DNA from 3 places in the Arthrobacter sp. SAFR-023 genome. Region 1 is predicted to be linked to each of the others. Evidence: riboswitches for the same ligand, from Rfam matches in the RefSeq annotation. Region 1 holds a riboswitch; each other region holds the start of a gene.
What was found. Region 1 has a riboswitch for cyclic di-AMP ahead of ACTHQX_RS17815 (M23 family metallopeptidase). Riboswitches for the same ligand answer to the same signal wherever they lie in the genome.
Positions count from the first base shown of each region.

Region 2: another riboswitch for cyclic di-AMP. It lies ahead of ACTHQX_RS15595 (hypothetical protein); the one in region 1 lies ahead of ACTHQX_RS17815 (M23 family metallopeptidase).
Region 3: another riboswitch for cyclic di-AMP. It lies ahead of ACTHQX_RS09665 (LysM peptidoglycan-binding domain-containing protein); the one in region 1 lies ahead of ACTHQX_RS17815 (M23 family metallopeptidase).

Region 1 covers NZ_JBQCMF010000017.1:99,339-101,530, forward strand. Annotated here, with positions in the region: cyclic di-AMP (ydaO/yuaA leader) riboswitch at 65-236, opposite strand; gene ACTHQX_RS17815 (M23 family metallopeptidase) at 373-1,197, opposite strand; cyclic di-AMP (ydaO/yuaA leader) riboswitch at 1,209-1,450, opposite strand; gene ACTHQX_RS17820 (metal-dependent transcriptional regulator) at 1,602-2,192, opposite strand, start outside.
Region 2 covers NZ_JBQCMF010000014.1:76,542-78,733, forward strand. Annotated here, with positions in the region: gene ACTHQX_RS15590 (HAMP domain-containing sensor histidine kinase) at 1-970, shown strand, start outside; cyclic di-AMP (ydaO/yuaA leader) riboswitch at 1,075-1,230, shown strand; gene ACTHQX_RS15595 (hypothetical protein) at 1,234-2,103, shown strand.
Region 3 covers NZ_JBQCMF010000007.1:134,995-137,186, forward strand. Annotated here, with positions in the region: gene ACTHQX_RS09660 (NAD(P)(+) transhydrogenase (Re/Si-specific) subunit beta) at 1-897, shown strand, start outside; cyclic di-AMP (ydaO/yuaA leader) riboswitch at 1,047-1,217, shown strand; gene ACTHQX_RS09665 (LysM peptidoglycan-binding domain-containing protein) at 1,222-2,169, shown strand.

The DNA of each region.
Region 1 (2,192 bases):
CAATGGGTTCATACGAACCGTTTGCGCGCGGTGGCGCGCGGCATTGTGGCGTGAAGACACGAAGGTAGCCTCTCCCAATGCCTGCGAGGTGAGCTGTCGGATTCGGATGGGAGTGCACCCGGCCGCTCGGCTTCCTGGGAAGCTTTTGCGACTTAACCCCAAGGCCTTCTTGCGAAGACCAAAATTGGTTCCCCCGCCCCTGCCAGACGATGTAATGCGAACGGACCTTGAGCGGTGGCAGAGCTAGGCAATCCACTCAAGAGCGTCAACTTCGGAAAAGTTGACGCGGTTTAGACGGTACAGCAGTTCGGAGCTAATGTCACATTCAGGTCACGGCATGTCACAGGAATGAGAGTGCTCACTCGGCTTGGCTTAGAGCCAGCCGGTGGGATCAACGACTTCCCCGTTGACCATCACCTCGAAGTGGAGGTGGCAGCCGGTGGAGGCGCCGGTGGTCCCGCTCAGGGCAATCGCCTCACCGCGGGTGACCTTTTGGCCAACCTCGACGCTGGAGGACGACAGGTGGTTGTACGTGGTCTCCAAGCCGTTGCCGTGGTCGATGACCACGCGGTTGCCTCCCCCGTATGGGTGCCACCCGGCGAACGTGACCTTGCCGCTGGCCGCAGCAAGCACTTGCGTGCCGCATTGGGCGGCGAAGTCCTGGCCGCGGTGGAACTCACCGGCGCCGCCGGTGATCGGGCTAACCCGGTAGCCGAACGGCGAAGACTTCACGAGCGTGGTCAGCGGCCCGCCCAAGGTGCCCACCGAGGCCGCACGGCTGATGCTGCCGGCAGACTGAGCACTCAGGAGCTGCTTGAGCTTTCCGTCCGGGTCACCGGTGGTGGAGACGGACGTACGGCTGAAGTCGATCTTCGCTGCCGCTTCCGCCGAGACCTTCGGCTGGGCCGGTGAGGCGGCGGACGCGGACGCTCCTCCCTGATGCTCGTCGGCAGCCAGGACGGGGCTGGTGGCGGGGACGGTAACAGTCAGCAGCAGGCCGGTAGCAGCAAGGGCCACTCCAGCCTTTTGCCCAACACCACTGGCCGAAGCGAAATCCGTAACCTGCCGGAACGGACCCCGGCGGCGGCGGCGCGCCTCGCGCTGAGCGTCCCGGGGACGGTCCGCGGCAATGGCCTCCGCAGGGCGCGGCTCAGGAGCGGGACCGGACGCGCGGCGGCGGCCCCGGGCATTCTGCATCGACAAGTACTGCTTCCTCTCTGGATAGCCTGCGAAGTTAGCTGTCGGATTCGGGTCAGAGAGTTCGGACCCGGCCCGCCATAACAAGCCATTCCGGCACAGGGGTATCCCGGGAGGATTCCTTCTGCGGAAGAGACTTGCTGCTGCGGACTTCACCCCAAGGCTGTAGAAACAGCCGGTTGTGGTTCCCCCGCCCCTGCCAGTGGGTGACTCGTGCTACTGATCTGCTGGCAAGGTTCGGCTCCAGATCAGGTAACGCTTTTGCATCGGCGTTGCCGTTTAACTATAGGCGATTAAGAAGCGCAGTAATAATTCCGTTATATTCGCTGTGCAAAAGTGGTAGGTCATCCTACCTGCAGATGTCAGACGGGACGCTGGCGTCAGGCGGAGCTGCGCTTTCGGCGCTAACCCACCCGCACGAACACGTGCGCCGCGACTTCCGGCGGCAGCTCGAGGGCACCCTCGAACCCGGGTACGCGGACAGAAATGTACTCCCCCACACGTTCGAGCGAGACGGCAGCGCCCGGCCGGATCCCGCCTTCATCCAGCTGGACCAGCAGCTCCGGCTCCACCTGGATGGGTTCTGCCAGGCGGCTGACGGTGACCTTGGATTCCGGACCGTAGCCGGCCATGGCATCGAGCAGGTTCACCACGCCGTCGGAGAACGAGCGGGCGGGCTGGCCCCCGAGCGCCGCCAGGCCGGGGATGGGGTTGCCGTACGGCGACTCGGTGGGATGGTCGAGCATTTCGTAGATCCTGCGCTCCACGCGTTCACTCATGACGTGCTCCCACCGGCAGGCCTCGTCATGAACGTAGGCCCAGTCAAGGCCGATGACGTCGGCGAGGAGGCGCTCGGCGAGCCGGTGCTTGCGCATCACCTCGGTGGCGCGCTTCCGGCCCACTTCGGTCAGTTCCAGGTGGCGGTCACCGGAGACGACGACGAGGCCGTCGCGTTCCATCCTGCCGATGGTCTGCGAAACGGTGGGGCCTGAGTG
Region 2 (2,192 bases), on a different contig from region 1:
CCAGGTCTCGCGCCTGCCGCTGGACGCCGGTGAGGTGGCACTCGCTGTCCGCGTCCCGCCGTCGAACGCCCATCCCGGAACTGAAGTGGGCAGCGTGGGCCACGCCCTGAACCAGATGCTGGACAACGTGTCCAATGCTTTGGAGGCGCGGCAGGAAAGCGAAATGAAGGTGCGGCAATTCGTGGCAGACGCCTCCCATGAGCTCCGGACGCCGCTCACGGCCATCCGCGGCTACACCGAGCTGATGCGCATGACCGAAAAATTCACTCCGGACGGCCAGCGGTCCCTGGCACGCGTGCAGAGCCAGTCAGAACGCATGACCGCCCTGGTGGAGGATCTTCTGCTGCTGGCGCGGCTCGACGACGGGCAGCCGCTCAAGCTCAGCGACGTGGACCTCACACAGCTCGTGATCGAGACCGTCAGCGACGAAAAGGTCATGGCACCGGACCGGGCGTGGCACCTCGACCTTCCCGAAGAACCTGTGTCCGTTCGGGGCGATGCATCGCAGCTGCACCAGGTGCTGGTCAACCTGCTCTCGAATGCCCGCAAGCACACGCCGCCCGGCACCACGGTGACCACCGGCGTGATGCGGTCGGCTGACGGCAGCGCTGTGATTACGGTCACGGACGACGGCGCCGGCATCCCGCCTGAATTCGTGGACAAGGTCTTCGCTCGCTTTGCCCGCGCAGACGCGTCACGTGTGACCCCGGCGCAGGCGCCCCCGGCACCTGCATCCGCAACGGCGACGGGTTCCATTGCCGGTGCCGCTAGCGCCCAAACAACCCTCCGCACCCCCGAATCGCGGGGGGAAGCCGGGGTTCTGTCGGCCGAGGGAACCAGCGGCCTTGGCCTGTCCATCGTGCAGTCCATCGTGGAGGCACACGGCGGGACAGTGGAGGTCACATCCCGGCCTGGCCGGACGGAATTTGCCGTCCGGCTGCCCATGCAAGGCGCCGCGCCGTCGTCGTGATGTCCGTTACCTAAATGTGACTTAATCAGAAGCCTCCTGTACGGTCGATAGAGTGCGGCCGCCACTAGAGCCGCATCTCCGGATTGACGCCCAGCTCTGCCGCTTCCCGGATTCCGCTAGTTCAGGCAGAGGCGGGGGAACCAGAGTCCCGGGCTTTCCGCATCAGCCCTTGGGGTGAAGCCGACACGTGAATTTTCCGTGCGGCCGGATGACCTCATCCGAACCCGACAGCTAACTCCGCAGGTGTTGAGAGGCAATCAACCATGTCTGAATTCAAGGCACAGGCGCGCCCTGATCGCGCCTCCCAGCAGTCCGACCGCAATATTTCCCGTCACCGTGCAGAGCCGGTTCGGCCTGCGACGGCTTGGGGCCGCCTGACCGGAAGCCTTCCGTCCTTCGGGCGCCGGGCAGCCGTCCTTACCACTGCCGCAGCCGTGCTCGTTGGCGTCGGCGCCGCAGGCCAGGCGGCCGACCAGGCTGCGCCTTCCGCCGCCCCAACGGCAGCGGCCACCGCCGACGCCGGGCAGACCCTGAACTTCGACAAGACGCTAATCTCCGCGCTTCCTGCCCCGTCCGCGGCGTCCATCGCTCCGCAGTCCTCGTCCCAGGCTGCCGCCGCCAAGGCCGCCACTGCGAAGGCTGCCGCTGCCAAGGCGGCCGCCGCAAAGACTGCCGCCGCCAACGCAGCGGCTGCCAAGACCGCCGCCGCTGCCAACGCCGCCGCGGTTGCCAAGGCCAACGCTGCCCAGGCGGCCGCTGCCAAGGCTGCCGCCGCGAAGGCTGCCGCCGTTGCCAAGGCGAAGGCCGCTGCGCCTGTTGCCCTGAATGATCCGGCCGGCGCACAGGCCTACGCGGCCACCAAGCTGGGGTCATACGGCTGGGCCGCAGACCAGATGCAGTGCCTGAAACGGCTCTGGACCAAGGAATCGGAATGGCGCACGACGGCCACCAACGCGAGCAGCGGCGCCTACGGCATCGTCCAGTCCCTGCCCGCCGAGAAGATGGCGACCGCCGGGGCGGACTACCGCACCAACTACCGCACCCAGATCAACTGGGGCCTGGACTACATCCAGGAGCGCTACGGCTCCCCGTGCGGTGCGCTGAACTGGCACCTCGCCCACAACTGGTACTGAGAGTTCCCCGGCCAAGCCAGCCGATGACGAGCACTTTTGCACCGCTTTAGGCTGAACGCCTGAGTGCGAAGGGCCCCGGATCCGCAAGG
Region 3 (2,192 bases), on a different contig from region 1:
ATGGGCGCGGTGCTGCTCGCCGCCGTCGGCGCTGGCGCCGCCGTTGTGCTGGGCGGCTCGCTCGTCCTGGCGCTGCCCCTCCTGCTGCTGGGCCTGGTGGCAGGCGTGCTGCTGGTGCTGCCGGTGGGCGGCGCCGACGTGCCGATCGTCATCTCGCTGCTCAACGCCTTCACTGGCCTGGCGGTCGCGGCATCCGGCCTGGTGCTGGGCAACGTGCTCCTGGTGGTGGCCGGCACACTGGTGGGGGCGTCCGGCACCATCCTCACCCGGGCGATGGCTGCGGCCATGGGCCGAAGCGTGGCCGGCATCCTGTTCGGCGCGTTCCGGGGAGGTTCGACGGCGGGATCCACCGCTGTGAGCGACCGTCCGGTCCGTTCGTCGAGCCCCGAGGACGTGGCGGTGCTGCTGGGCTACGCGCAGCGCGTGATCATCGTTCCCGGCTACGGGCTGGCCGTCGCGCAGGGACAACACACCGCGGCGGAGCTGGCGCAGGCCCTGGAATCCCGGGGTACCCGCGTGGACTTCGCCATCCACCCCGTGGCGGGGCGCATGCCGGGGCACATGAACGTGCTGCTCGCCGAGGCCAATGTGCCCTACGAATCGCTCAAGGAAATGGGTGAGATCAACTCCGAGTTCCGCACCGCCGACGTGGCGCTGGTGGTGGGCGCGAACGACGTCGTGAACCCCGCCGCCAAGACCACCGCAGGCTCGCCGATCTATGGGATGCCCATCCTTGAGGTGGCGGACGCACGGCAGGTGGTGTTCCTCAAGCGCTCCATGCGGCCCGGGTTCGCGGGAATCGAGAACGACCTCATGTTCGAACCGCAAACCACCCTGCTGTTCGGCGACGCCAAGGAGTCCCTGACGAAGGTGCTGGGCGCGGTGAAGGCCCTGTAGGGGGCAGCATCCGGGGGTTGTCCCGAGCCTTTCCGCCACACCCTCGTTACTCAAATGTGACTTTTGGGGCCTGAGTGCGATAGCCTCGGCCGGTGCCCTGGTTCCGCTCAGGGCATTCCCGGGCAGAATGCCGAGCCCTGCCGCTGACCGGGATCCGTTCGCTATGACCAACAGGCAGGGACGGGGGAACCACCTTTGTACCGGCCTTGCAAGCCAAGGCCTAGGGGTTAAGTCCAGACGCTCCGCCCAGCGGCGGGCAGGACCGGGTGACTCCCATCCGAACCCGACAGCTCACCCCGCAGGCATGGGAGAGGCACATCAACCATGTCACGTAAGTTCACCGCCGCGCGCCATCGCGCCACCCCGACGACGTCCATCGCTTTGCAGGGCCTGCAGTATTCCCTCAGGTCCAACGCTGCCTCGGTTGCCAAGCCGGCGGCCGCCGCCGCCGTCGCTTCAGGGCTCCTCTTCGGCGCCGGAGCACCCGCACACGCAGGTGCCTACGCTCCGGAGACGCCGGACGCCGCCGCTGCTGTCCAGTCCGCAGCTGGCCAGGCGCTGGCAGCACCCACCCAGGCAGTCCCCGCCCCGGCGCAGGCCGCCCCGGCAGTTCCCGCGCCGGCAAGCGGTGGATCCGCTGTTGCCGGCGCATCGCACACCGTGGTGCCCGGCGACACCCTTGGTGCCATCGCAGCACGCCACGGTGTCAGCCTTGATGCACTCCTCGCGGAGAACGGCCTGTCCCTGGCGTCCGTCATTTACCCCGGCGACCAGATCCTCATCCCCGGACCGGGTGCCGTTGCAGCTCCCGCTGTACCTGCGGCCCCGGCAGTGCCTGAGGTTCCTGCCGCTCCGGCAGTTCCCGCGGCTCCAGCACCGGCTGCCCCGGCGCCTGCCAGCATGGGAATCTACAACGCCTCCGCCTCGATTACACCGGCGGCTGCAACCCAGTCAGCCAGTGGCGTGGGTGGAGCCATTGTGGCCTCTGCCCGGGCGCAGCTCGGCGCCACCCAGGACTGCACCATCCTGGTGGAGCAGGCACTGCGCTCTGTCGGTAAGTCCGTCGGCGACCTGGCCCCCGCACAGTTCTACCAGTACGGGACTCCGGTTTCCGCCCCGCAGCCCGGTGACCTGATGATTAGCGCCGGACACGTCGGCGTCTACATCGGCGGCGGCCAGGCCATCAGCAGTGGCATGAATGGCGTCAACGAAACCATCGTGCACCCGGCCTCCTGGCTCACCGGCTCCACCTACGTGCGGGTGAACGCCTAACAGCGCGTGAGCGCCTGACGGGC